2 regions of the Oceanobacillus sp. MO10714A genome follow, and region 1 is predicted to be linked to the other one. Evidence: riboswitches for the same ligand, from Rfam matches in the RefSeq annotation. Region 1 holds a riboswitch; the other holds the start of a gene.
What was found. Region 1 has a riboswitch for S-adenosylmethionine ahead of SPD53_RS15070 (cyclase family protein). Riboswitches for the same ligand answer to the same signal wherever they lie in the genome.

Region 1 (13,572 bases):
TGCTGTTTCCTTTAATTCAAAACGAACCGTATTCTTAGGTGGCCATGTAAAGGAGAATCGTTTATTCGTTTCTACATCAAGTATCTCAATTTGTTCATAGTTTCCATCGCCAAAATTAAAGTGAATGGCTCCTCCAGGTTCTAATGACTGTATTTCTAATTCAGCAAAACCATTGCTTTAGTTTTTCATTTTCTGTTAAGTATGCCCAAACTTCCGCTGCTGAATGGTTTAACCTTCGTACATATACAGCTGTCTTGACTTGGTCTAACTTTTCAATTCTTGCGATCACTGGATTAGCTCCTTTGTATTAATTAGTTCCTGTATTCTTATGTTTTTATTTTAACCGTAGATAATCATTTCATCCCAAATCAATATAGCTTATTGCTCACTCACTTTTAACGCGCTTCCTCCGCTTTAGCCATTGAACGAGCTCATGGATAATAAAGAGAACGATACCAATTTCCAGTGCATGATCTGCTACATTAAGAATTCCGCCAGAACGAACAATGAAATCTGTCACTTGCCCATGTAATAACCGGTCCATTCCATTCCCCACCGCTCCCCCAACAAGGAAACCTAGACTGATATCGATGAGTGGCCCTCTCCACGCTTCACTCCTTCTCAAATAAAAGATGAAAATCACAAATAATACGGAGATAATCCCGAAAGCTCTTGCATATCCAGGGAAAAAGCCACCTGCCATGCCACTATTTTCAATGTAAGTGAACTCGATTCCCGCCCAAGTCACTTTTTCATACAAAGCCAAATTCATTCTGACAAAGACCTTCGTTGCTTGATCAATTAAAACGACAATAATAGTAATAAGGTAAAATAACATAAGAACCTACTTTCTCGGTACTCAATCAAAGAATTCCATATGAGGTTTGTCTGCTCGATAATAATCTAATCGCTCTTCCAGTGTACCTGTATGGAATTCAAATTTATGCCCGTCTGGATCTGTGAAATAAATGGATTTCTTGTCTTTCTTATCACGGGGACGCCCTTCCAAAATATGCACATTTAACTGCTCTAGTTTGTTATACATTTTTTCAAAATCCGCTTCAGCTATAGAGAATGCAAGATGTGTATAGGATTGGTGAATTTCGTTACGCGGGATGTCCTTTTCTTCATTCAGCGCTAGCCACATTCCGTTCAAATCAAAATAAGCAGTCGTTCGGCCTTTAACAAGTAATCTCGCGTCAAATACTTTCTCGTAGAAAACGATTGAGGTCTCCAAGTTGGAAACGGAAAAAAGTAAATGATTAAGTCCTTTAATGGACATTGTAGCACTCCCCTTCTCATATCTTCTATGTATATATAAAGCTTAAAACGAAGGTCTGCCCTTGTATCAGAGTATGACACAATAACAGACCTTAACGTTTAATATCTATTTAATCTCATCAACCTATTCGTATTATAACTAAAACAAGCAGTTAGTAGAATCATTTTGTATCACTTCTTGTAAAATGAAAACACAACTGGGACAAGTGCTCTGACCCCTTGTCCCAATTCACTAAATCATTTTTCTTTGAAAGTAAATATATCCGCCTAGGAAAAATATGATGAAGCTTCCTCCAACTACTGTTAGCACTTGTTCCCAGGGAACGAAGAATACGTCATCTGCGCTTCCCCCAATGTACATCATGGAAAAAGGTTGTGCCCAAGGGTAGAAGGGACCGAACCGTTCCGAGTTCACTGCTAATATCGTTGGTAAAGTGAAAATGACATTTACAGCAAATGGAGCGGCAAAGCTTTTAAAGACGATTGACATCCATAATTGCAGGGCGACAAGTGGAAATGTAGCAAGCCAACCGCCAATAATACTCTTCCAAATGATTTCCAATGGAAATGGGTCTGTAAATCCATTTATTATTCCAACGATATAAATAGCTCCAAGGTAAAGTAATTGGATTAGAAAAACAAGCAATAACAGGAGCACATATTTGGAAATAAATACATTCCCCCGTGTTACCGGTAATGCTAATAATTGTTTCCATCCACCTGCCTGATGTTCATACCTGCAAATGCTGCTAGCTAATACACCTGTAATCAATGGTAAAAATAATAGAGCATAAGTTAGATTCATTGATAGAACAGCCAAGTACCATTTATTAAATCCACCTTCCATAGAATCATAGTTAAACAGGGCACCGATGATAATCGCAATGAATGGACCAGCAAATATAATCGGTAAAATTTTTGACTTTCGCAATTTGTACCATTCAGACCGTAGAACAGCTCCCATCTATTTCACATCCCTTCTTGTGAAGTCGAGCATGCCCATGACATACAATAGGCATCCAACACCAAGACCTAACAATACATTTATCAACGGCTCATCCCATTGATTCATTAAGGACGGCCATTTCCAAATCATCCAATCTGGCAACATATAAGCGGAATAAGCAAAAATCACACCAAATATACCAGTTGTGATCGGCACCCCCTGGTTCTTACTGACCGTCGCAATCCATAGCTGTAATGCTAACACAGGCAACGCAGCAAAATATGGATAGAAACTATACTTCACCAATTCCCACCACGGAATTGCTTCATCAAATGAAAGGAAAATGCCAAATCCAAGTGTAAATAGCATTAATAAAATGGATGAGATGAACAACAGACAGGCAAGAATTGTAAACTTTGATAAATAAACCATCATCTTGGAAACCGGGAGAGAAATGAGCTGTTTCCAAGCATTGGTCTCATTTTCTATACTTGCTATGAAGGAGGTAAATATCGCAATACCTAATACAAGGGCAAGCGGGGTAAACACACTTATATTTTGTAAGTAATACAACCAATCATTCTCACTTTGCTGCAATAAATATTCTTTTCTTACACCATAATTTACCATCTGCAACGCAACGACCCCAATAGGTCCGAGAAACGTTAAAAACCAGAATCCTTTCCGCTTTATTTTCAAAAAGTCAGTTTGCATCATGCTGATCATACCGCTGAATCCTCCCTCGTCATGGAAAGAAAAATATCTTCCAGCGATCTTTTCTCTTCTTCCACCCGATAGATGGATAGATTCGCCTGCACGAGTAGTCTGACTGCCTCTGCAACCATTTCATTGGAACTTTCATGCAACATAATTAAACCATTTTCATGCTCCACCTTCATTCCATTTGCCAGCAATAAACGCCATGCTTGTTCCGCTTGACTAACTTTTAATGAAATGGCATGGCCTGCTAACGTTCGCATTGTCTCAATAGAATCTTGGAAAATCATTTTTCCCTTTGTAACAATACCTACTGTTGTTGCCATTTGGTCGATTTCAGTCAATAAATGGCTGGAAATAAGCACCGTCATTCCAAACTCTTCTGGCAGCCGTTTAATTAACTCGCGTATTTCAATAATGCCTGAAGGATCCAACCCATTCGTTGGCTCATCTAAAATAAGCAACTGTGGTTGATTTAATAAGGACATAGCAATGCCAAGCCGTTGCTTCATCCCGAGAGAGAAACCTTTCACCTTTTTGTCAGCTACTTCTGTTAGCCGAACAATCTCCAACACTTCATAAATTCTTTGCTTCGGAACCCCTATTATTTTTCGTAATGCTTCTAAGTTTTCATAGGCTGTTAAATGCGGGTAATAGGATGGGTTCTCAACTAACGAACCAACTTTTGCTAATATATTTTTTCGTTGTTGTTTTATATCTTGTCCGAAGATACGAATCCTTCCTGAAGTTGGTTTCATTAAGCCCAAGAGCATCCGGATCGTTGTCGTCTTTCCCGCTCCATTCGGTCCTAAAAATCCATAAATCTCTCCTTTTGAGATTTTCATATTCAATCCTTCTACCGCTAAGTCTTTTCCAAAACGCTTTGATAAGTTTGATGTTTCTACAATGTATTCCATTTTCTCACCTCACTTTTATCTTAAAGAATGAGGTTTAAAAACAAGGTTGGAACTTGTTTAAATTTTGTTTAAAAAAAGTGTACGCGGACAGAAGGTTATCAGCACATACACTCTTTGATATATTTATTTCTTATGATATTTGATTATTTTAACGGTTGTTCCATTGTTACTGGAATGAATCTCCCAATCTAAATTTAATCCCTGCACCATCATATCTATAATAGATAGTCCAATGCCTGCACCACTATACTCCGACCCCTTCTCGATTCCATCTCCTTTATCGATAAACAGAAGTGCATCATAGGTCTCAGTCGTTTTCGTTTTTACTTCTACATACTTTCCTTCCTTTGTATGCCTTAAAATATTTTGCAGCACGTTATCTATGATTCGGCTTATCCAAACAGGATCAACCTCCCAATAACTGCTATCCAATGGTTGCAAATCAATGTTAATTTCGAAGCCTTCCTTTTCAAACACGGGATACCAAGTGGCTAAATGCTCCCGAACGTAACGTACAATGTCAATCTCTTTTCGCTTGATTTGGTACTTACTCGCCGTAAGCAGGGTGTACGACATCAGATTCTCAATTAACCGGTCCATATCTTTAATCGAGACTTCTAATTGTTGAATAGCCTTATTCCACTCCGCACCTTGATCCATTTTCGAGATGGAATAGGATTGTGCCCGTAACTTAGTCAGTGGTGTTCTTAAGTCATGAGAAAGATTCGCAATTAATTCTTTTCGCAGTCGCTCTTCTTCCTGCTCCCGCTGTTTGCTTTTTCTTAGTTCGTCAACCATTTGATTAAACGTTTGTTCTAATTGGCCAATTTCATCTTTTTTCTTAACTGGAATGGCTAGTGGCAAACCGTCGACATCCCTTATTTCCATTGCTTCTTGAAGGTGTAAAAGCCGTTTTCTAATCCGGTGGAAAAATAGAAAGGATACGATAATGAACAATAAAACAATCGACAATAGTCCGATTATCAAAATATCCCCATAATGATCGTAAACAGACTGCATTGGGAGTTGCAGGGCCTCGCGAGGTATTTCAAAAACAATAAAACCATCCGATTCTTCCATTAATGTAATGACAGTAAAAGGATCACCATCATACCGGCTTTTAATAAAGGATGCAGTTTCTCTTGCACTCCACTCCGTTGGAATATCATGATTGCTACCAATTTTTTCTCGTAATATCCCGGACCCATCTACCCAAAACATTGTAGCCTCAGGAAAGTCTTCTTTCCATTTAGCAAAGTGTTGCTGGATAACCTCTTCTGAAATCTGTTCTAGATGGCTCGCATCTTCATGCCATCTTTCTTCAATCGTTTCCGTGTCTATTCCCTCTTTAAGATAACGGTTTTCAACATTTTCGGCGAATCCGTATACAAATAGTCCAATCGTTATGGAAGCAATTTGTACTAAAGAAATTGCGATCACGATTAGGAGCATGTATTTTGCCAACAGAGACCTGAAGAAATTCCTCATTGTTTCACCCGATATCCAATACCGCGAATCGTTTCAATGACTGTTGGTACAGATGGATTTTCTTCAATTTTTTCTCGTAAATATCGGATATGCACCATTAATGTTTTATCACCTTCGATATAGCTCTCTCCCCAGATACCTTCATATAATTGCTCTTTTGTTAATATTTGATTTAAGTGTCGGATAAAGTACTGGAATAAATGATATTGTTTACCTGTTAATAATATTTCCTCCTCATTATTTTTGTTGATAATCCGCATGCCTTTCGGGTAAATCTGCAAATGCTTAATTTCTAATACTTCGTCATGTCGCTGGAACCTTCGCAGCAATACTTCAATCCGGGCAGCGAGTTCATCGGGATGAAAGGGTTTTGTCACATAATCGTCTGCAAAACGGAGACCTTCCAGTCTATCCTCCACGGCAGTTCGAGCCGAAAGCATAATAATTGGTATATCTGGTGCACTTTTTTTCAGACGCTTGCCAAGAGAAAATCCATCTAATCCAGGCAGCATTACATCTAAAATCGCTAAATCTATCGAAGTCAAATAGCTCTCCATATTTTCCCCAGACTGCAGCCATGTTATTTTATAACCTCTTTCCGTTAAATCTGTTGAGACCCAATGACCTATTTCTTTATCATCTTCAATATATAATATATGAACCATATGCCCCTCCATTTATTATTCATGTTTTTTTATTATCATTTACTCTATTCTTTTATCTTAGCATAGTTAAAACCTATCATTACGATAGAAAATTTCTAATTGTTATAGCTACCTACTTGTTCTAAGCTAAATATAAGAGAAAAAGGAGGTATTCACATGCAGAAAGCAATATTTTATCATGCGGGTTGTCCAGTATGCGTCAATGCGGAAAAAATGGTATTAGATTATCTAGATGATTCGAAAGTAGATTTAGAAATTGTCCATTTCGAGGAAAATCCTTCTAGAATCAATGAAGCAGAAGAGGCTGGAGTAAAATCTGTTCCAGCATTAGTGCTGAACGGACAGACCTATCATATTAATTACGGCGCAAGTATGGAAGATGTTAAAAAAGACTAAAAACCAAAACAACACCCGAACCAATCTCCCTAGGGCGACGGTTCGGGCGTTCTTGTCAGTGGGACAGGGGGTTGGGACAGGGGGTCAGAGCACTTGTCCCACTGTATTTTCATAATTTATAGAAATATAATTGATAAAACAATTCAGACAACTTAGTACCTGAACTGCTTTTTTCATGGATTGATGTTAATAGCCTGCTCCTCTACCCCACCTGCTACTGCTTTCGTCACTTCTCCGATAAAGGCTCTGGTTGCTGTACACATGAATTTATCTTTTCGATAGATAATACCAATTTCCCTTTGTGGGGTTGGATTTAGTATTTTCACAACTTTTATATCTTGATTATTTAAATGTTCCAAGTACGGCAGTGGTAAAATGGGGGCTCCCATACCTTTTTCCGTCAGTTGGATAATTGATTCCAATGTTGTCAGCTCAAGTGCCGGATTAATCGTGATCCCGACAGTTCGAGCGTAGCCCTTAATTAACTGCCGAAGTTGATAATTTTCCGGCATAAGTATTAATGGGATATTGGTAATTTGATCAAAGTTTACTGCCGACTTTATCGCAAGTGGATGACCTTTGGGAACAGCAAGTGCCAGTTCCTCTGTATATAATGAAATTTCCTCCAACTCATCATTTCCATTCGGCAGGAACGTAAGACCAAGATCCAGTTTATTTTCCAGTATGCTTCTTTCAATCTCTTCTGTCCGCAATCCATGGACAGACAGTTTGATATTCGGATAAAGAGCTTTGAAGCGAACTAGTGCAGGAGGAAGTAGGTAATTCATACAAGTAAGCAAGGATCCGATTGTAAGCCTTCCTCTTTCCAACCCATTCAGTTCTCCAATTGCCGCTTGTGCTTGTTCCAATTCATAGAAAATCTGCTTACAATGCTTATATAAAATCTCTCCGGCCTCCGTTAATGCAGTCTTTTTCCCTATCCGGTCAAAGAGCGGAATTCCTACCTCGCCTTCTAAAACTTTGATTTGCTGGCTTAATGTCGGCTGGGCAATGTTCAATTTCTCAGCAGCCCTCGTAAAATGCAGTTCTTCACATACAGTCATGAAATATTCCAGCTGTCTTAATTCCATTAAATCCCTCCTCCATCTTTATTATGGTCTAAACATCCATATACCGAACAACCTCAATAACTTTTCCATTATTTCCATTAAATCATAACCAACACACCCTGTATAGAAATCGGGACAAGTGCTCTGACCCCCGTGTCCCACTGGGACAATGGGGTCAGAGCACTTGTCCCACTCCAGCACTTTTAACCTAAGTTCTCATAAACTATTGTGGGCTAATTTTATAAAAAGGAGTGGTTCCAGTGAGTAGAATCAATTTCAAATCCTTTACCGGCCGCGTCACAAGTGTAGATGACTTTCCGATGTATCCGCCTAATGATAATTTCGGTTGTTACAAGTTTATATCTGTTCAGAATGATGCCGGTACTGTCGTTAACTTCGTTGCAGGACCAGATACGTTCTTTCTATATCAGGAAAAAATCAAAGTCGGGGATCAGATCACCGGTTATTATGATGGGGATGCAGCCACAATTTTAATTTATCCACCGCAATACCGGGCATTAGTTATCGTGAAGGAAAATCCATATAGCCAAGTAAAGGTAAGTTATTTTAATGAGCAATTAATCAGCAGTGACGGCTCTTTGCAGCTAAATATCGGTCCTGATACACAGATGCAATTAACAAACGGGCAAGACTTCAAACAAAACCCTGCAAGGAGAAATTTAATTGTTGTTTATGGTGCAGCAACAAAGAGTATTCCAGCCCAAACAACCCCTTATGAAATAATTATTTTTTGCCGGTAAACTGGGACAGGGGGTCAGAGCATTTGTCCCAGTTGGGACAGATGCTCTGACCCCCTGTCCCCGAATTAAGTGTTGACTTTTTTCTTGTTTCGGTATATTCTATTATTTAACTAATTTCTTAATATTTTTTTCTTATCAAGAGAGGTGGAGGGACTGGCCCTTTGAGACCTCGGCAACAGGCTTTTGTAGTACTGTGCCAATTCCAGGAGCATGCATTTGCTCGAAGATAAGAAGAGCCAGCAGATATGCTACCTAACCCTCTTCTTATTTCAAGAAGAGGGTTTTTATAATTTTAGGGGGGATGAAATTGACGACAATACAAGCAGCAATAGAATTACAAAAAGCAATCTCACTACTGAAAGAAAAAGAATGGGTTGATTTGACTCACACTTTCGGCCCTGATTCACCGCATTTTGCAGCATTTGATGATGCCGCATTCAAGACACTTTACAACCATGACGATGGGTTCTTTGCCCAACAGTTCTCTTTTGCCGGACAATACGGTACTCATATCGATGCTCCAATTCATTTCGTAAGACATCAGCGCTACCTCGATGAACTTAAATTAAAAGAACTTGTCTTACCGCTCATAGTCATTGATAAATCAAGGGAAGCAGCACATAACCATGACTTCACCTTGACGAAAGAAGATATCCTCAAATTCGAAGCAGTCCACGGTGAAATTGAAGCAGGCACATTTGTCGCCTTACGTACCGATTGGAGCAAGCGGTGGCCAGATAAAGAGCGTTTTGAGAATAAGGATGAAGACGGTAATCCACATCTTCCCGGCTGGGGAATAGACGCTCTCGAATTCCTATTTGAAGAAAGAAAAATCAAAGCAGTCGGCCACGAAACCTTTGACACCGACTCCGCTATCGACGCTGCAAAAAACGGCAGACTCATCGGAGAATATTACGTACTAGAGCAAGACACCTATCAGATCGAACTGCTAACCAATCTGGATAAAGTTCCAACAAAAGGTGCCATCATTTTCAATATCGTTCCAAAGCCTGAAAAAGCAAGTGGATTTCCTGTACGATCGTTCGCAATACTACCCTAAATTAAATCTCTCACAACTGAAGTCACGAGTATTCTTGGTTTATTCATAAAGTGAAACTTCATTCAGTGAGGGTAGCACAGAAGCAAAAAAAGTATGGGGTAATATAAAAGCATAGCTCCCCTTAAATCAAAGGTGGAAGTGCCCTTACAGTAAAAGATGATCGGCTAGAAAAACATTTCTGCCGATCATCTTTTTGAATATATTATTACCAAAATCAGTAAAAATGAAACTTTCCCACCCCTTTTTCCGTACCACCTAGAGAACACGATAGAGGAGGGAATAAAATGACCGAAATTGCAATGCAATTGACGAATGTCCGAAAACGTATCGGCAATAAGGAAATCATAAAAGGCCTTTCCTTTACCATTAATAGAGGGGAAGTATTCGGCTTCATTGGACCAAATGGTGCCGGGAAAACGACGACAATCCGTATGATGGTAGGGTTAATGAAACTCACAGAAGGCGACGTACATATTCTCGGCAAAAGTATTAAAACAGAATTTAAAGAAGCAATCCGTGAAGTTGGCGGAATCGTTGAAAATCCAGAGCTCTACCCCTTTTTAACAGGCGCACAAAACTTAAAACAATATGCAAGGATGATTCCAGGGATTACGCAGGAAAGAATTGATGAGACGGTTAAACTTGTCGGTCTGGAAAAAGTAATGAATGAAAAAGTTGGCCGATACTCACTTGGGATGCGACAACGAATAGGAATCGCCCAAGCTTTATTGCATAAGCCATCCGTTCTCATACTCGACGAACCGACGAATGGACTAGACCCTGCCGGCATTCGAGAAATCAGACAATATATCCGGAAACTTGCAACCGAACATAATGTTGCAGTTATCATTTCCAGCCACCTATTGTCCGAAATCGAGTTAATGTGCGACCGGATCGGCATTATTAAAAATGGCGAACTTGTGGCGATTCAAGCTGTGAAAGAAAATACACCAGCAGGCGAACAACAACTGCTGCAAGTGGAAATGGAAGCAACACCACTTGAAAAAGCCCTAGAAGTCGTCAATCGTAAAACACCTGCCGCCCAAACAAACGGTAAAATCACGTTCCAAACCGAGAAGGAGAATATCCCGCTACTCATTTCCGATTTGGTGAAAGAAAATATTCTCATTTATGAAGTGCAAGTCACCAAATCAACTCTCGAAGATAAATTCTTTGATCTGATTGGAGAGAATATCATTGACTAATTTTCTAAATCTCATACAAAATGAAGTGATTAAAATCTACCGTTTGAAATCGACTTGGGCAATGTATATCATACTGGCATTAATCATTATTGGGGTCGGCCTGTTGGCAAAAACTTATGGGGACTTTATGACATATGAAGAAGATACGTGGAGAGAGACGCTGGAAACAGAGAATGCCGAATACATGAAAGATACGGAAGAATTTCCCGATATGGAGTCCTTTAATTCAACGTTCATCGAAATCAATAATTATTATTTAGAACATGATATTATGCCTGAAAGTTACGGTGCGTGGCAATTTGTAATGGAAAATGAGATGCTGCTTTCCCTTGTCAGTCTCTTTACCATCATCGTTGCTGCCGGTATTCTTGCTAACGAATTCCGCTGGGGAACGATTAAGCTGCTGCTCATCCGACCAATTTCACGGACGAAAATCTTAATATCAAAATATAGCGCCGTACTAATATTTTCATTTATAACGTTTTTATTCGTGCTCCTCTTCTCATGGATTATCGGAGGAATTTTCATCGGCTTTGACGGGATGAATCCTCATATCGTTCTTGAAAAAGGCGATGGAGTGGAATATGTTCCAGTTATTGGGGAGATTATAACCGATTACGGCTTCAGTCTCGTGAACTTGCTTATGATGGCGACATTCGCCTTTATGATCTCTTCCATTTTCAGAAACAGCGCGTTAGCAATTGGACTCGCAATTTTTCTTATGCTAGCTGGAAACCAGATTGTGTTCTTCTTCATAGAACGGGACTGGGCGAAATACATTCTATTTGCAAATACAGACCTATCCCAGTACTTTAACGGGAACACACCAGTGATAGAAGAAATGACACTCGGTTTTTCCGTTACCGTACTAGTTGTCTATTATATTATTTTTGCAGTGATCTCCTGGTTCTTCTTTGCGAAGCGGGATGTTGCAGGACACTAACGAATTAAAAGGTTCCGCCAATGAGCGGAACCTTTTATTGTATATCCCAGTTTCATTTAAAATGCTGTACAATCTTTCCTTTTCCATCAGCTACTTCAACTTCCGCATACGCTCCATTTATAAATGTGATCTGGGGTGGAACATGCCCACAGTCCACATCATAGATAATTGGAACTTGAAGTTCTTCATATAAATCATTATAAACATCTTCAACTGTATAGTTATCTACTGGATCGTTCGCTGGACTTCTGCCAAACATAATTCCTGCACATTCTTTAAACCAACCTGCAAGCTTCATCTGCACAAGCGTTCTCCGTAAGTCCGTAGTTGCTAATTCACAGTTTTCCATAACCCAAATGATCGGCTCTCCCTTTGTAAACTGTTTACGAAAACGAGCAATATCCCCATATTCTGTCCCAATCAGATGTCTGATTACATCAATACAACCACCTAGAAGACGCCCTTCCATTTTTACGCTTTCCTCTGTAACACTCTTCCACCTTGTTGGTTCTGTTAAATTAAAGATATGGGGCGTCGGATTATCAAATTGCCATTCTTTTTGATATTTCCGAGAAGAATATTGAACAACAGAGTTCCCCTGCTTCGTTGATAATACCTGCTCCCACATAGCCGTAGTCGGATCAGAGGATTCTCCTCTTACATCTATAAGATTCGTGCCATGTGCAGTTGCAATTCCGGTTTTCAACGTAATGGCGAGTAATAACAAGCTCGTGTCCGAATAACCTAGTATCCACTTTGATTGGATTTTTTCAAAATTCACGTGTTCGAGCATTTCAATCAGAAGTTCCCCGCCCCAAGGAGGGAATATCAATTGAACAGCTTCATCATCCATTAATCTATTAAATTCAGCCGCTCTCTCCAATGCTGGTGCCGCCTTCGCTTTATCTTGATTCCAAACCGTCTTTCCAATTTGCATGCGATACCCTTTTCCTTCTAACCGCTTCCTAGCTTTGTGGATTAATTCATGTAATTCCAGTGACACACCTGACGACGGAGCTGTAACGCCGATTGTCGCTTCTTTTTCAAGTATTGGAAACTGAATCGCTTGCATTCCATACGCCCCTTTTTCAAATAAATATTTAGGATAGAATAGCACTTTTAATTCATAATTACAATACTTCTAAAAATAACGCCAATAATACCCCCTAGAAATGCCAATGCTATTCCAAAAACATACGTTACAACCGCGTAAAAGAAAAACTCCCGTCTATCCCCCCTTCTCCACAACGAACTCATCTCGAGTTTCAACGTTGAAAATGTCGTAAAGGCACCTAAGAAACCTGTTCCTAATAGGAGAAGTAATAGCGCGTCCACCCCAGTCCCCATAAGAAACCCGAGCATGAATGCCCCTGTCAGATTGACGAGGAGTGTACCCACCGGTATAGCTTTTTCCGGATTGTTCAATTTTCTTGAAATCATATAACGTGCAATCGCACCGAAGAACCCGCCAATGCCAACGAGCAATAATTGCAGCCAGCTCATTTTTCCCCCACTCCTCTACTCACTCGAAAACCAATTTCACTCATCCCTAGCCCGCCAACCAGACTTACTAAAATATAGACACATCCGAGCAGCACCGACTGTTCCTGAAACAACTCAACCGTTTCTACACTGACAGCGGAGAATGTAGTGAACGAGCCGACAAAACCCGTTGTTATCGCTGTTTTCAGCATTTCATCCAGATGAATCCTTTTAAACAGTCCGTAAGTCAGCCACGCAAGTAAAAAGCTCCCTATCAAATTAACCAATAACGTCGCATAGGGAAAAACATGTTCTGTCATAATTAGAATTCCTATACTATACCGCAGCATCGCACCGAGTGCTCCGACAAGTCCAATATAGATATAAATCATTCATCCAACATCCTTTTTATCACGTATTAACAGTCTGTAATATACCCATCTCTAAGCATGAGGGAAAACCAAAATGTTAAGGAGGGCGATATACAGTCCGTAAATCCCTGATTCTGTTCAACTAACATTCAGTGGAGGAGAAGGACCCCCCCCCGCTGAATGAAGTTTCACTTTATTAAGATATTAACGCAAGCAACTGTCGCATTTGTAAAAGTCAAAGCAGTTCAGCCATCCTATCGAGCATACATA
Region 2 (17,246 bases), on a different contig from region 1:
TAAAAATCAATCAAAATCCCAGAAAGCGAAATGAGTTTTTCACAATAAACAAAGCGACGAACAATAATTTGAAAAATATAAGCACAAGCCTTCCGAAGTATACGTTAGTCTCCGTCTGTGGTGTCTCCGGTTCTGGTAAAAGTTCTCTTTTGACGGAAGCATTTACGGAACAGTACCCTGAAACAATTACGGTTGGGCAAGGAAGTATCGGTATTTCCAGCCGTTCAACCTTAGCAACCTACATGGGAATCATGGATGATATCCGTGGTATATTTGCAAAAGAAACGGGACAGCCAGCAGGATTGTTTAGTTTCAACTCGTTAGGTGCCTGTCCCGTTTGTAAAGGAAAAGGGGTTGTCATGCCTGACGTGGCATTCGCGGATCCAGTAACGATTTCTTGTGAGGCATGTGGTGGGACGAGGTATTCAGATGAAGCCTTATCTTACCGCTACCAAGGTAACAATATCGTGGAAATATTAGCGCTAACGATTGACGAGGCGCTCGACTTTTTTAGGATGCCGAAAATCATCAAGCGCGTGAATACGTTAAAAGATGTCGGGTTAGGCTATCTAACCTTAGGACAGACGACAAGTTCACTAAGCGGAGGCGAAGTCCAGCGATTGAAATTGGCAAGCCATTTACAAAAAGAGGGGCAAATTTATTTATTGGATGAACCTTCTTTAGGACTGCATACGAAAGATAATAATAAACTTCTTGATGTATTCCAGAAGCTTGTGAACAGAGGGAATTCTGTTATCATCATTGAACACAATCTAGACTTTATCGCGGCAAGTGATTGGGTGATTGAGATGGGTCCAGGCGGAGGAAAAGAAGGCGGTCAGATTATATTTGAAGGAACACCGGAAGCAATGTCGAAAGCTCGGACTGTGACAGCGAAATGGTTGCAGGCTGGTATTGGAGAAAAATGAATAAAACGTGGTGTTCATGGGAAAGTGATGAATACCACGTTTTATTTCACTTTACCTACTTCGGATAAAGAATTGACAAACGAACAAAATAGAATCAAACATCTAACTGTGGAAAGAGGAAAATAAATGAGTACAACCACGAAGCAACAGAGAATTACAAAAATAAAAAAGATATTACGGGCATTGGCAGTTGTTATAGGAGCTTTTATCACAGCGTATGGACTAGAGTCGGTACTCATCCCTAACAACGTGTCTGACGGAGGAGTGACAGGTTTAAGTATCGTTGCTTCTCAATTATTCGGTTTGCCTCTAGGCATTTTACTTGCTGTATTGAATATCCCATTCATTTACTTAGGATATAAACAAATAGGAAAAAGCTTTGCCATATATTCGGTGATTGGCATCGCCTCTCTTGCATACGGGACAAGCATTATGCACCATATACCAATCATTGTTCAAGGGGATACATTATTAATAACCGTTGTAGGTGGTATTATCATCGGTTTCGGTATCGGCCTGGCATTACGAAATGGTGGAGCATTAGATGGGATTGATATGTTAGCAGTATTACTTTCCCGGAAATTACCATTTGGCACAAGTGACCTTATCTTATTTTTAAATTTATTTGTATTTGTGATTGTTTCTTTCGTTTTTGGTTTACAAGGGGCTTTCTTATCAGCAATTGCATATTACATTGCATCTAGAGTAATTCCCATTGTTGAAGAAGGCTTAAGCGGTTCTAAAACATATAAAATCATCACGAGTCAACCAGACATAATGGCGGAAACGATCCGTGACCGTTTAGGTCGGATGGCAACTTATAATCTCGTTGAAGGCAGTTATACAAATGGAAAATTCAAAGAAATCACTTGTATTATTAATCGCTTAGAGGATAGTAAAATGAAGGAAATCATTTCTGAAATTGACGAAAATACTTTTGTCGTTGTGTATGATGTAGCAGAAGTGAAAGGTGGGACATTTAAGAAAAAAGATATTCATTAGTAAAGGAAAGGTATTGCAGCAGGAGCAGTTGTTACGAAGGATGTTGCGGCAAATGCGGTGGTTGCAGGAGTTCCGGCAAAATTTATAAAGGAAGTTGAAGGAGTAAAACAGGAGTGAACTACCACTCCTGTTTTTAACATCTTTAATTCGGGTTATTTCTAACAATCCTGCTATAATATAAATATATTCATCTATAGTGCATTCTAGAAAGAAAGGAATTTTTATATGATTAATAACCTGGAAGCCTTAAAAAAGGTTAGAAGTGAATTAACCCGATTTATGATGACTTACCAGTTCGGCTTGTCCGAAATGAATACGAAATTGACCATCCTCCAGGAGGAATTCCAACATATCCACGACTACAATCCGATTGAACATATTAAAACACGTATTAAATCTCCTGAGAGTATCATGAAGAAGATGTATCGGAAGAATATTCCTATATCAACGGAATCGATAAAGCATAATATTATGGATATCGCTGGAATCCGTGTTGTCTGTTCCTTCATTTCCGATATTTATCGGATCAGTGAAATGATAGAAAATCAAAAAGACGTTACAGTCATTGAAAAGAAGGATTATATTAAGAACGCGAAACCAAACGGTTATAAAAGCCTACATTTAATTGTCTCGGTGCCTGTATTCATGTCTGACCGGATTGAAGATGTCTATGTAGAAATTCAAATCCGGACTGTCGCCATGGATTTCTGGGCAAGCTTGGAACATAAGATATACTATAAATATGATAGTCTCGTTCCAGAACGGTTAACGAAAGAACTGACGGAAGCAGCTATGGTAGCTAATGACTTGGATGAAAAGATGGAGCAACTGCATAACGAAGTCAGTCATATTAAAGATCAGAACAGTCGAGAGCAGGACCTCAATTTTTTAGATTTGAATGAGGATAGATTATATTTGCCGATAAATTTTTTACGGGATTTCATTAGGGATGCCGAAGAGGAGAAATAGGTAATTTTTAAGGGTGCGTGGAGGGATAATTTCCTGGGTGCGAAGGTTTAGGTTTTTGTCGTTCAAAGGATGAGGAAGGATGAGACGCTACTCCTAAACATCTGAAATCCAGTCATCTTCGAGCTTTCGGTTAATTAAAAGGTCTTTAACCGCTCGAAAGAATACCAACTTGGATTTTTCGTTCGATTAAAAGGTCTCTAATCGCTTGAAAGTGTATCATCTCCATAAATTAGGTCGATTAAAGAGCTTCTAAATGCCCGAGGACGTACCGGCCTAAGCATCTTCAGGCGATTAGAATGCATCTAATCCATCGAAGCCCAGTGCCGTCCCATTTTTCAGATGATTAGAGACATACTTATAGACACTCAAGCACGATCTCTGAATCAAAGAGGAAAAGAGGTAGATAGAATGAAGCTAGTAGGAGTTTCGGGCGCGCTCGCAGGCGGGAAAACAGCAGTTGCGGTTGAAGCAGTGTTAGCTGCTGCCCGAGTGCATGACCCGACGATCAAAACGGAATTAATTGATTTACGGGAATATGACATTGAATTCGCAGCGGGTCTTCCTTTATCTGCATACAATGAAGATACATGGAATGTGGTGAAAAAGATTCAAGCTGCAGATTTTCTCGTGTTTGGTACACCGATCTATCAGGCATCCCTTTCCGGTGCGCTAAAGAATTTGCTCGATCACTTGCCTGAATATGCGTTTCGTAATAAAGTGACCGGGATGGTTGCGACCGGTTGGACGAATCGGCATTTTCTTGTTTTAGAATATCATTTAGGCTCGATACTTTCTTATTTCAAAGGACTGATTCCAACTGGGAACGTGTTTATTCATAATGAAGCTTATGATATTGAGAGTGATGAACTAATCGATGATCGGATTTACGAACGAATTGGGCAGCTTGCGGAAGAGATGATTTATTTGCAGCGAGGGATTATGAATAGATAAGTATTCAAATGATCAGAGCAGTTTAAGTCATTTTTATAGGAGTCAATGATGTATTTAGGGATTGATAGCGAAGAAACATTCATCAAACGTACTTTAATGGGTGCGATGGAGAAATTTCTGAAATGGGAAAGCGGTAGAAGTTTTGATTCATATTGAACACAGGTTGCGGCGCTTGCTCTAAAACTCGAACTGAAAAAATAGCAAATGACGGTAAAATAATTAATAAATGAAGTTATCGGTCTAAAAGAGCCTACAGGTACTTTAAAAGAAGAAATCTCTGATATAAAAATTGATTTACATGAATAAATTTCTAATAAGAATCTAGACTTCATGTTCTCAGGCTGTCAAGAAATCTTGACAACCTATTTTATATCAAATAGATGGTAATGACTGTCATCTATTTAGATAAGGATAATTGTATAGGCTTTTATTATCATTTTTTAATCTCTGCTATGAACGATAATTTCCAAAAGAATAAAAAATTCATGTATAGAGTCATTATTAATAAATATATGGCCTACTATTTCATATTCAGAAGATCGGGGAACTCCTTTTTAGTTTCTAAAAGACTATCATCTCTGCATCTCCCCGTAAATCTAATCTCCTCTGCTTTTTCAAGGCTATTAGAAAGAAAGGATATATGATGAAAAATCTATCTTTATTATCTGTGATAAAGTCTAAGTATTTCAATGTTTCCCCCATTTATAGTTGCTTATTTAGGTCATTATTCGCTATCATATAGGAAATACCACAAGACAGAATTTTACTAGGGGGGTGCTTATGAAGATTGGATTTATTGGAGCAGGGAAAGTAGGAGTATCCCTCGGAAAGTACTTAACTGAGCACAAAGTAAAAGTGACAGGATATTACAGCAGAACCCTCAAGTCATCGATAGAAGCAGCTGAATTTACAAATACTAGAGTCTATGAAGATGTTAGATTTTTAGTCGAAGATAGTGATGCTATTTTTATAACTGTACCAGATGGCGCTATATCTAAGGTATGGGACGAATTGAAAGTGCTTCCAATAAAAGATAAGATCATTAGTCATTTTAGTGGTTCTTTAAGTTCGGAGGTTTTTTCGGATAGTAGTCGTTACAGTGCATTCGGTTATTCGATCCATCCCCTTTTTGCAATTAATGATAAGTATCATTCTTTTAAAGAGTTGTCGAAAGCAGTTTTTACCATCGAGGGGCATGAGAAGTACTTGAACGATCTGACCGGTTTAGTTGAAAGCTTCGGGAACGAGGTAAGCGTGATTCAAGCTGCGGACAAAACTCGGTACCACGCATCTGCAGCTATGGTCAGTAATCTTTATGTCGGTCTCGTAGCCTTAGGTGAGAAAATGCTTGTTGACTGTGGTTTTACACCAGACAAAGCGCACCGGGCACTCGCACCACTTATTCAAGGAAATACGGAAAATATTCTTTCCTACGGGACAACGGATGCACTGACAGGACCGATTGAGAGAAATGATCTTGGTACCATTTTAAATCATTTGCAAGTCTTACATCCACAGGAAAAGGAAGTTTATAAAGCTCTATCAGGACTGGCTCTAGAGGTAGCGGAGGAGAAACATAAAGACAGGGACTATAAAAAAATCAAAGGGGTTATCAAAGAATGAAAAATACAGTGACGTCATTCCAGCAACAAAAAAATGCAGGCGATAAAATTACGATGCTTACGTGCTACGACTATTCGATGGCAAAGTTGATGGATCAAGCTGAAATTAATATGTTATTGGTTGGGGATTCGCTTGGACAAGTTATGCTTGGATATGAAAATACACTGCCTGTTACAATAGATGATATGATTCACCATACAAGGGCTGTTGCTAGAGGAGCAAGCAAGGCTTTTGTTTTAGCAGATTTACCATTCATGTCTTATCAAATTTCCGTTCAGGATGCTGTATTAAATGCAGGCAGATTAATAAAAGAAGGCAGGGCGCATGGTGTAAAATTGGAAGGCGGTACAAAGGTTTGCCCACAGATTAAAGCCATTGTAGAAGCATCCATTCCAGTTTGCGGGCATATCGGTCTAACCCCGCAATCTGTTAATGAATTTGGCGGGTTTAAGGTGCAAGGGAAAACCGAGGCTGCTGCTAGACAGTTAATCGCGGATGCTAAAGCAGTAGAGGCGGCGGGAGCATTTATGATCGTGTTAGAAGGCGTGCCTGCAAAACTAGCAGAAATCGTCACCAAGGAAATAAATATTCCAACAATCGGAATAGGCGCGGGCCCGGGGTGCGACGGACAAGTGCTTGTATATCAAGATATGCTGGCAATCTTTTCGGATTTCACGCCAAAGTTTGTCAAACAGTTTGCACAAGTAGGGGAAATCATGCAACAAGCATTCCGGGATTATATAACCGAAGTCAAAGAAGGATCGTTTCCTGCTAAAGAGCATACCTATACTGTTTCCGATGAGGTCATTGATAAATTATATTAAGGAAGAAAATTAAAGGAGTTAAGTATAATGCAGATTGTATCAACCATTAAGGATGTTAAAGCTGTTGTGAAAAAGTGGAAAGAAGAAGGGCATACAATTGGCTTTGTACCGACGATGGGATTTTTGCACGAGGGACATGGAAGTCTTATTACTGCTGCAAGAGAAGCAAATGAAAAGGTTGTAGTTAGTATTTTCGTAAATCCAATGCAATTTGGGCCAAATGAGGATTTTGATAGTTATCCCCATGACTTGGAGAGAGATAGTAAGATTTGTGAAAATCTAGGAGTGGACCTTATTTTCCACCCAACACCAGAAGAGATGTATCCGCAAGATTTTTTTACGTATGTTGATATGTCTGTACTAACCGAAGAACTCTGTGGATTAAACCGTGAAGGTCATTTTCGCGGGGTATGTACGGTTGTCAACAAGTTATTTAATATTACACAGCCAGACCGTGCTTATTTCGGAGAGAAGGATGCACAACAATTGGCCATCATCAAACAAATGGTAAAGGATTTATGTATGAATGTTGAGGTCATTGATTGTCCGACTGTTCGTGAAGAAGATGGTTTGGCGAAGAGTTCTCGTAATACATATCTTTCTCCTGAAGATAGAGGGGCAGCATTGATTGTAAGTGATACTATTTCCCTTGGCGAAAGCTTGGTAAAAGAAGGGGAAACAAATGCAGAGAAATTGATTGCTGCAATGGAAACGCATCTCAAAACAGAACCAAAGGCTAAAATTGAATATGTGAAGGTAGTTGATGGGGAGACGCTGCAGCCAATTTCAACTATTAGACCGGGAGTTTTAGTTGCTATAGCGGTGCATATTGGAAAAACAAGACTGATTGATAATTTTAGTGTTCGTAAGTTATAGACTTAAATTGAAAATGTACAATAAAAGAAAGGACATAACGTATAGATGATTAATCGTTATGCCCTTTTTTAACCAGCTCAACAGTTAATTAATACGTAAATCGAGAGTAACGGGACTGCGAACCCCAAGGAGAAAGCTGCACGTACGCTGAATAAAAGTAATTACGAATTTACTTTTTTATTTCCAGGTGTGTTGAGTTAATAACAATCAAATCCTTTGGTTAAGCTAGTATTAATAATAGCTTAACTAAAGGACTCTGAGGTGATGATATGTTACTGTCAGGAGAGATTATATCTGGAGAATTTGACGGCAATGCGAATGAGTTTTCTATACAAAAAGTAAAACACTTCACGACACAAACAACGATAAATGAAAAACAGTTAAAAAGTCTTTATCATTATCTGAAAAAACATCAAGATGATGCAGAAGGCCATGTCATTACGCTATATGACCAATTGCCTATCCGATTGAATCGGGAAGAAATAAGCCTACTTGCGGGTGACCTTGAAAAAGTGCAGGAAATGTATCTTGACACATTCTGAATGACCGCTTATAATGAAGAAGATTTTTAATAAGAGGGAGTATTATTGAGAAAATGAGACAACATCCTAACTTTGAACCGATAATTGAATATGGTCAAAGCCTCTGATTTGCGTTGCAGAGTGATTGGGATACGTCTGTCCTTTATCATAATCATAATGTCAAATTATGAAAAAAGTTATATACCATACAATGAACTCTACGGATAATTCAATTCAGGTGGTGGAAAGGCGGCTCTGTTCTGTCTTTCCTTTTTAGTTTTAGTGAATGAGACCCCCCAATGTTTTTAAGGAGTACCCCTACTTTTGACCACAGGCAGCTGCTTGTGATTTTTTATTTTGAACAAACAATTGAAGGAGGAAGTTTTTTGCAAACTTTATTATTTTTTTGATGGTAAAAAGTGAGTGAAATGCATAGATATACTATATTTTAAAATAAAATTAGAGGTAAAAATAATGAGCAAATCAAAAGAAAAAAATTATGAATTTCTATCAGAAGATCCGAATGTCAAAACATTGCCGCTTATGGCAGCGTTGATCATCGGAGCGTTTTTCGCGATATTGAATGAGACACTGTTGAATATTGCGCTCACGACATTAATGGCAGAGTTCGATATTACGCTACCAACTGTCCAGTGGGTTGCAACAGGATTTATGTTAATGATGGGGATTGTTATACCAGTATCTCCATTATTTATGCAATGGTTTACGACAAGGCAGCTTTTCATTGGGACGATGACGGTCTTTACAATTGGTACAACGATAGCGGCAATCGCGCCGACATTTTCCGTATTGCTTACTGGCCGGTTGATTCAGGCAGTCGGTACTGGAATGTTGATGCCGATTATATTCAACGTCTTTTTACTTGTGTATCCTCCACATAAAAGAGGGAAAATCATGGGAATTGTTGGGTTAGTTATTATGTTTGCACCTGCAATCGGACCAACACTTTCAGGAGTTATCGTTGATTACTTGGGTTGGAGATTTTTATTTATCTCTGTCCTCCCATTTGCTGTATTTTCGATTCTTTTTGCCTTGAAATATTTGGTGAATGTATCGGAAGTGACGAAACCGAAGATCGATTGGCTCTCCATTGTCTTTTCAACGGTAGGTTTTGGTGCAACAATATACGGATTCAGCTCGGTTGGAGAGAGTGAGGCAGGGTTTTTAACACGTGATGTTTTAACTGCAATTATCATTGGGGTGATTGGAATCATTCTCTTTGCCATCAGACAATTTAAGCTGGAAGAACCGTTGATGGACTTGCGCGTGTTCAAATTGCCGATGTTCACGCATGCAGTAATCATGTTCATTATTATTGTGATGACGATGTTTGCCTCAGAACTTATCTTACCGGTGTTCATGCAGGGACCAATGGCTCTTGCACCAGCAATGGCTGGAATGCTGCTGCTCCCGGGAAGTATTTTAAACGGGATTATGAGCCCATTTATGGGCGCTTTATTCGATAAAGTTGGTCCTCGGGTGATGATGATACCTGCGACAATTGTGCTTGCCGGGACGATGTTTATGTTCAGCCGAATGACAGCTGATACGCCGCCTTGGGTAATAATCGTTGGATTTATGCTCATTATGCTTAGCGTATCTGCAACGATGATGCCAGCTGAAACAAATGGGCTGAATCAGCTGCCGAAGCGATTATATCCGCACGGTACGGCTGTGATGTCCACGCTGCAGCCGTTGAGCGGGGCAATTGGAGTTTCGGTATTTATCAGTATTTTAAATTCGAAACAGGCCAGTTATCTCGCAGGTGTTGCGGATCCTGCGTCTCAACAATCAATAACGCAAGCGATGGTTGTTGCAGTGGAGCATGTCTACTTTATTATCTTTATCATTACGATCATCGCAGTAATTCTATCCTTCGTTGTCTACCGCGCTCGGCCGGTTGAAGAAAATGTTTAAAAAAGGTTGACAATTATCTAAAAGCTATGTAGAGTATAGCTAATAACTTAATAAAGCAAATTTTCTTATCAAGAGAAGTGGAGGGACTGGCCCTGTGAAGCTTCAGCAACAGACATGAATATGTATTGTGCTAATTCCAGTAGCGTCATATGCTTGAAGATAAGAAGAGTAGACACGATACTAGAATCCTCTTCTTATTTTCAAGAAGGGGATTTTCTTATTTTTGCAGATATGAAAGTAGAAATCCTTTCTTCCCGCATAAATGCAACTAGAGCATTCGCCGTAAAAGCTTGGTGAAGACAGAGTCTTCTAATCAAAATATATAATGAAAAGGGGAAATACAATGACGACACTTACGAAAGCGCCATTTCGAGCAGATCATGTTGGAAGTTTATTAAGACCCGAAAGCATTAAGCAAGCAAGAGCAGATTTTCAGGCCGAAAAGAAGTCAGCGGATGAATTATATGCGATTGAAACAGAAGAGATTACCCGAATTGTTGATAAGCAGATTGAAGTTGGCTTAGAGGTTGTAACGGATGGAGAATTCCGCCGTAGATTCTGGCACACTGATTTCCTTGAGCATTTAAATGGCATAGAGGGCTATGTTCCAGAGCATGGTTATCGATTTAAAGGGATAGAAACAGAAAAGTACACAATTCGCAACAACGGAAAAGTGTCATTCAATCCGAACCATCCATTTATTGAGGACTTTAAGGTCTTTAATAAAATTGTTGATGGTCGTGCAGTCGCAAAACAAACGATTCCAAGTCCGAATCAGCTATTCCACCCTGGCATGATGGACGAGACAGTTTACTCCGATATTGAAATTTATGCGAAAGATGTTATTCAAGCATATCGTGATGCGATTCAAGCGTTTTACGATGCAGGTGTCCGTTACTTGCAATTGGATGACGTATACATTGCAGGACTCTCTTCTCCTGAGAAGGAATTCCCTGAAGATGGCTACTCGAGAGAGCAATACATCGACTTGGCCCTCCGCGTAATCAATGGAGTGTTGGATGGTAAACCAGCGGATTTAACTGTCACAACGCACTTATGCCGTGGAAATTACCAGTCTGCATACATGTTCAGTGGTAGTTATGATTTGATTGCACCAACCTTACTCGCGAAGGAAAAAGTGGATGGATTTTTCCTGGAATATGATGACGAACGTTCTGGGGATTTCAAAGCTTTAGCCCATATTCCTAAGGGTGGGCCACAAGTGGTCCTTGGATTAGTTACTTCGAAGTCAGGTGAACTGGAAGATAAGGAAAAGCTTAAAGATCGAATAAAAGAAGCGACACAATACATTCCCAAGGAGCAAATTTGCTTAAGCCCACAATGCGGATTTTCATCAACCCATCACGGAAATAAGTTAACGGAAGAACAGCAATGGGAGAAATTACGCTTTATCGTTGAGTTATCAAAAGAAATTTGGTGATACCAAAATGAGATAATCTTAAGCATTTGGACGGTACACCTGTTATTTAACAAGCAGAAGACTCTCGTGTTTTATACACATTAACGGTCTGTAATACCCCCCACTCTAAACAAGAGGGAAAACTAAAATGTGAAGGTGGGGGATATACAGTCCGTAAATACCTGATTCTGTTCAACTAACATTCAGTGGGGAGGTAAGGAATCTCCCACTGAATGAAGTTTCACTTTAAGAATTATTTAATAGTGAATGAAAAAGGTCAAAAAAGCAAATTTCGAGCAGTATGTAGCTGCTGGAAGTTTGCTTTTTTTATTGGTGGACATTACGTTTGGATTTTAATCGTAAGAGTTGTAACAATTATTATACTTTGTTAATATCATAATACCAAGTAAATTTATATGAATGGTGTGGTTGGATTGGGAGAGCAGTTTAATCGTTTATTTGACGAGTGGGCAGCGAGTTACGATGATACGGTTCAGGGGGCTGATATGGAATATCGGGAAGTATTCAGAAATTATGAAATAATTCTTCAGAAGATTAGTGATCGTGTGCATGGTTTTGTCATTGAGTTTGGCGTAGGAACAGGTAATTTAACAAAAAAGCTTATGGAAAAAGGGTTAGAAGTGGTTGGGATTGAGCCTTCAGACAATATGCGGAAAATTGCCCAACAAAAACTTCCTAACACGAAAATTATGAAAGGCAATTTTCTATCCTTTCCCAGACAAAATAAAAAGGTAGACGCAATTGTGAGTAGCTATGCATTTCATCACTTGACGGATAAGGAAAAGGAGCAAGCGATTAAACTCTACACAAATATATTAGACACGCAAGGGAAAATTATCTTCGGTGATACGATCTTTGAGAATGATAAAAAGAAAAATGAAGCCTATCTACAGGCGAAAAAGAAGGGTTATCATCGATTAGCAGAGGATTTGAATACGGAATATTACACGACCATCCCTAAGATGGAACAGATACTTCATCAGTATGGGTTTACAACAAGTTTTGAACAAATCAATGATTATGTATGGATTATGGAAGCGCAATTGAATAGAGAAGCAAAGCTCGCATAAGAAAAATGTCCATATGAGGCAGGTGGTGGAAAGAATGAATATCATACAAAACCTCAGCCAGTTGGTTGGGAACACGCCAATGTTTGAAATCACTGCATATGATTTACCAAAAGATGTAAGGCTGTTTGCGAAATTGGAGTTCCAGAATATTGGTGGGAGCATCAAGGATCGGCTCGGATTTTATCTCATTCAAAAAGCTATCGAAAAAGGGGAATTACAAAAGGGAGACACCGTGATTGAGCCGACCGCGGGTAATACGGGGATTGGCTTGGCACTTGCTGCAATCCATTATCAATTACATGCTATTTTCGTTACTCCTGAAAAATTTAGTCAGGAGAAACAGGCCCTTATGCGGGCATTAGGCGCTGAAGTAATCAATACACCGACAGAGTTTGGGATGGCCTATGCAATAGAAAAGGCGCAACAACTTGCAAGCGTTCGTCCGGGCGCCTATATTCCTAATCAATTTTATAATAAAGATAATCCAAACACCTATTATGATACACTTGGGCCGGAAATTATAGCTGACTTAGATGGAAGAGTTGATATTTTTATTGCTGGTGCCGGTTCGGGTGGGACGTTTACTGGCGTGGCACGTTATCTAAAAGAAAAGCAGCCACAAGTAAAGACAGTAATTGTGGAACCTCAAGGATCCATTTTAAATGGGGGTGACCCGGGTCCCCATAAAATAGAGGGAATAGGAGTAGAATTCATACCAGACATTATGGACCGGAGTCTATTTGACAAAATTTATACGGTTACCGACGAACAAGCATTTGCCCGATTAGCTGAGATAGCAAAATATGAAGGATTACTCGTTGGCAGTTCTTCCGGTGCTGTAGTAGAAGCTGCTTTAAAAGAAGCAGAAATCGCGGAGCCTGGAACAAATATCGTAACTATTTTTCCGGACAGTAGTGAACGCTACTTGAGTACGGGAATCTATCGCGGGGAAAACGTCCGTAACACTTCCGCATCAAAAGGAAGAGGTTAATCAAATTTATTTAGGCGGACGCTACCACCCTGATTCACGAAAGCGAATTCAGTGGGAGAAGGGCCGTCGACTAAATACGCGACGTCTTGTCGCAATGTCGACACTAGCACGTCCAGTGCATCGAAACCCCCACTGAATGAAGTTTCATTCTAAGGAGGGATAGAATAAGATGAGAAAGAAAACGCAATTAATTCACGGTGGAGCAGCTATTGATAAAAATGTTGGCGCGATGTCGCCGCCGATTTATCAGGCAAGCACATTTAAGCAAAATGGTGTCGGTAATTTTACTTATGAATATTCACGGACGGGAAACCCTACGCGAGAGGCTTTAGAAACACTTATTGCTGATCTGGAAAAAGGGAAGCGTGGCTTTGCTTTTGCTTCTGGAATGGCTGCAATTGCAGCGGTAATGGATCTATTTCAATCGGGAGATCATATCCTGATTACTGATGATGTATATGGCGGAACTTATCGCTACATGACAAAGATCTTAAATAACCGGAACATCGATGTAACCTTCACAGATTCAAGTAATTTGGACGAAGTTAAAGAAAACATTCGCCCGGAGACAAAAGCTATTTTTATAGAAACACCGACAAATCCATTGTTGAAAATAACGGATATTGAAGCGTTAGCGGATATTGCAAAAGGAAATAACTTAACATTAATTGTTGATAATACATTCCATACGCCATATTGGCAATCGCCAATTGATCATGGAGCAAACATTGTCATCCATAGTGCAACGAAATATTTAGGAGGCCATAGCGATCTTGTAGCGGGTCTAGTAGTAGTAGACGACGAAGAGCTTGGTGAAGCAGTACATTTTATTCAAAATGCGACCGGTGGTGTTCTAGCTCCTCATGATAGTTGGTTGCTGATTCGAGGAATCCGAACATTAGGAGTTAGAATGGAAGAAATCGAAAGTAATACGAGTGAAATTGTTGAATTTCTTGTAAACCATCCACAAGTTGGAAACGTGTACTATCCAGGTTTACCAGAGCATCCGAACCGTGAAATTCATGCCAAGCAATCAGGTGGTTTCGGCGGGATGGTATCCTTTACGGTAGACAATGAAGAAAAAGCAATGGAAGTTCTTAATAAAGTAAGATATTTCACTCTTGCTGAGAGTCTGGGAGCTGTCGAAAGCCTTATTTCACTTCCAGCAAAGATGACACACGCCTCTATCCCGAGAGAGCGAAGAATTGAATTAGGGATAGAAGATGGTTTGATTCGTCTTTCAGTTGGTTTAGAAGATGTAAAGGATTTAATGGAGGATCTGCAACAAGCGTTAGATTAGATGTGAGAACTCTCATAACTTTTAGATAGTTGATTATTTCTAGAAAAAAGGTATAATGATTAGTATAAAATTAAACGTTAAGAAGGATGATTAGAAAATAAGACTACGATTCCAAACTTTGAACCAGTAACTAAATACGTTCAAAGACTCTGCTTGTTTGTGCAGGGTAAACGGGATTAGTCTGTCCTTTTTTAATCAACTTCATTTTTAATCTTACTCTGTTTTAATGAGGAAGGCGGCTTATTCTGCCTTCTTTTTTTGTGCCCTTTTTTAACAGAAAATGAAAGACGAGCTCGCATTAGACTTGAGCTCGTATCGATCCTAGCTATCGATACGAAATTTAACTATTTCGGGAGGTAGCAGAGATGGAAAAAATATGCTTTGAATTAGAAAATATAGCGTTAACTTATTTTGATCAAACGATAATAGAGATTGAACGATTAGCAATTCACCAGTTTGACCGAATCGGTATTGTTGGGAAGAATGGTGCAGGTAAGAGTACGTTATTAAAGCTCTTGGCTGGGATGATTCAGCCAACACGTGGAAAGGTGCATCATCATGCAGATTTTGCCTATTTTGATCAATTGTCGGCGCCAGAAAAAAGTGCGATTGATTATGAATTAATCGGGAAATTAGCGATCCCGGAAACTTCGCTTGATAACTTCAGCGGTGGAGAGCAAACGAGATTGAAACTTGCGCAAATCTTTTCTGATTATCATGAAGGCTTACTTCTGGATGAACCGACGACACATCTTGATGCGGATGGGACCCAGTTTTTAATCGATGAATTAACTTACTACTATGGTGCTCTAGTCCTCGTAAGCCACGACCGTTATGTGCTGGACCAATTGGTGAACAAAATTTGGGAAGTCGAGGATGGTAGAGTAAAGGAGTATGCAGGAAATTACTTGAACTATACCGCGCAAAAAGAGCTGGAAAGAGATCAGCAAGCAGAAGAACATGAAAAGTATCAAAAAGAGAAGTCACGTTTAATGAAAGCTGCTCGAGAAAAGATGAAGAAGGCAGAGAAAATAACCGAGGCGAGTGGCCAAAAGTCTAAAAAGGAAACAAGAGCGAAGGCGAACCGGATGTTTGAGACGAAATCAAAGGGAACAAGTCAAAAATCTGTTGAGCGAGCAGCAAAAGCACTGGAAAAAAGGGCGGAACAACTGGATGAGGTGGAAGCACCAAAAGAAGAGAAAATCATCCGTTTTCACCAGTCGAAAGCACTCGAACTTCATAATAGATTTCCAATCATGGCAGACCGCTTGAACCTGCAGGTAGGGGAGAAGGCATTACTTGAGGAAGCAAGTTTTCAATTCCCGCTTGGTAAGACGATTGCAATCACAGGAAAGAACGGTTCAGGAAAAACAACGTTACTCCGACATATAATGAATCAAGGCGAGGGGCTGACCATCTCTCCGAAAGCTGTAATCGGAGTTTATGAGCAGCTGGATTATAAATTTACGAAAGATGAAACAGTCCTTGATTATATGAAAGATCGTAGTGACCACGCAGAAAGTAAAATTCGCTCCGTTCTGCATGCCATGAGCTTTACAGGTAATGATTTGAAGAAAAATATCAGAGAGCTGAGTGGGGGAGAAGCAACTCGTTTAGTACTTTGTCAGTTGTTTTTAGGCAGATACAATCTATTGATACTGGACGAACCGACAAACTTTCTTGATGTGTTTTGTATTGAAGCATTGGAACGATTTTTAAAAGGTTACGAGGGAACTGTTCTGCTTGTGTCGCATGACCACACCTTTATTGAACATGTTGCGGATTGTGAGTATCGTTTGGAGAATAAGAAATTATCGTTAAAAAGTTAAAAAACAATTGAACCTTTTCATCCTAATCATTGTATAAGTGAGTAAAGGAAGAAAAGGAGTTTGATAATCGATGGCGTTAGGCTGGTTAATAAGCAGTGTTGTAGCAGCAGTTCTAGGAACGGTTTTTGTTATAATCATTGCTACAATGAATAAAAAGGTAGTTCGAAACAAATTGGGTAATATTGATTTTAAAAAATCGGATATTTATTTCCAGTGGACGAGATGGGATTATGTGATTATTATCGCTGCAGCTTATACATTTTTATGTATAACAGGTTTATTCGTATTTTTGCTACGTGGCGATAATATAGATAGCCCTTGGATACAATTTTTTATTCATCAAACCTTTGTGTTTTCTCTAATCACATTGACTTGGTTCGTCACCAGAATTGCATATGTCTTTAAAGGAATTAAAGAGCGGTGGTCCGATGAGTTTGAATAAGGAAATAGATTCTTGTATGGAGAAGCAAGATCCGTATTCGGCAGAAGCGCTTTTTGCGACTTATAAAACTGCGATCTATCAATTCGTCTATAGATATTGTCAAGATGAGCAAATGACATGTTTCGTTGAAGAAATTAAGGGAAATGTTGGAGGTAGGAGAATGAGTAAAAATGAATTTCCAGATGAACTTAAAAATAAATTGGATGAGTTCCATGTGGAAGTACCGGATATTCCGTTAAAGAGGAGTATATGGGAACGTCTTGCTAACTGGATTCATGCGCCGGCAAAGAACCCGCTTGATGCGCTTCGGATTAAAGAGGATTCTATCATAAAACTTGTTTTGTACCCAATGGTTCTCATATTTTTTATTTGTTTAGCACCGCTTCTATTGATTTGAGTAGGAAGCGTTAAAGTGAAAAAAAATAGGGCACCTAGATAGAGGGTGCCCATTTCATTCTGCGTATGTTTTTTTATGCAAGATGTGTTCTTGTTTCCCGACTAAAGTTTCTCTTCTTCTCACCAGTTCCAATAGATTACGTC

Region 2: another riboswitch for S-adenosylmethionine. It lies ahead of SPD53_RS08360 (5-methyltetrahydropteroyltriglutamate--homocysteine S-methyltransferase); the one in region 1 lies ahead of SPD53_RS15070 (cyclase family protein).

The regions. Positions count from the first base shown of each region.
Region 1 covers NZ_JAXHDC010000037.1:502-14,073, forward strand. Annotated here, with positions in the region: gene SPD53_RS15010 (SRPBCC domain-containing protein) at 1-153, opposite strand, end outside; gene SPD53_RS15015 (hypothetical protein) at 161-289, opposite strand; gene lspA (signal peptidase II) at 386-838, opposite strand; gene fosM (FosM family fosfomycin resistance protein) at 860-1,282, opposite strand; gene SPD53_RS15030 (ABC transporter permease) at 1,514-2,245, opposite strand; gene SPD53_RS15035 (ABC transporter permease) at 2,246-2,953, opposite strand; gene SPD53_RS15040 (ABC transporter ATP-binding protein) at 2,950-3,861, opposite strand; gene SPD53_RS15045 (sensor histidine kinase) at 3,985-5,325, opposite strand; gene SPD53_RS15050 (response regulator transcription factor) at 5,346-6,014, opposite strand; gene SPD53_RS15055 (thioredoxin family protein) at 6,171-6,410, shown strand; gene SPD53_RS15060 (LysR family transcriptional regulator) at 6,584-7,501, opposite strand; gene SPD53_RS15065 (hypothetical protein) at 7,801-8,241, shown strand; SAM riboswitch class I at 8,371-8,474, shown strand; gene SPD53_RS15070 (cyclase family protein) at 8,549-9,301, shown strand; gene SPD53_RS15075 (ABC transporter ATP-binding protein) at 9,586-10,506, shown strand; gene SPD53_RS15080 (ABC transporter permease) at 10,499-11,449, shown strand; gene SPD53_RS15085 (S66 family peptidase) at 11,502-12,521, opposite strand; gene crcB (fluoride efflux transporter CrcB) at 12,569-12,952, opposite strand; gene crcB (fluoride efflux transporter CrcB) at 12,949-13,323, opposite strand.
Region 2 covers NZ_JAXHDC010000010.1:32,028-49,273, forward strand. Annotated here, with positions in the region: gene SPD53_RS08310 (ATP-binding cassette domain-containing protein) at 1-929, shown strand, start outside; gene SPD53_RS08315 (YitT family protein) at 1,056-1,931, shown strand; gene SPD53_RS08325 (GTP pyrophosphokinase) at 2,157-2,900, shown strand; gene SPD53_RS08330 (NADPH-dependent FMN reductase) at 3,309-3,851, shown strand; gene SPD53_RS08335 (Rossmann-like and DUF2520 domain-containing protein) at 4,632-5,474, shown strand; gene panB (3-methyl-2-oxobutanoate hydroxymethyltransferase) at 5,471-6,298, shown strand; gene panC (pantoate--beta-alanine ligase) at 6,326-7,174, shown strand; gene SPD53_RS08350 (hypothetical protein) at 7,444-7,716, shown strand; gene SPD53_RS08355 (MDR family MFS transporter) at 8,170-9,633, shown strand; SAM riboswitch class I at 9,696-9,799, shown strand; gene SPD53_RS08360 (5-methyltetrahydropteroyltriglutamate--homocysteine S-methyltransferase) at 9,977-11,074, shown strand; gene SPD53_RS08365 (class I SAM-dependent DNA methyltransferase) at 11,488-12,144, shown strand; gene SPD53_RS08370 (PLP-dependent cysteine synthase family protein) at 12,179-13,135, shown strand; gene SPD53_RS08375 (bifunctional cystathionine gamma-lyase/homocysteine desulfhydrase) at 13,305-14,435, shown strand; gene SPD53_RS08380 (Msr family ABC-F type ribosomal protection protein) at 14,801-16,264, shown strand; gene SPD53_RS08385 (hypothetical protein) at 16,335-16,706, shown strand; gene SPD53_RS08390 (hypothetical protein) at 16,723-17,103, shown strand.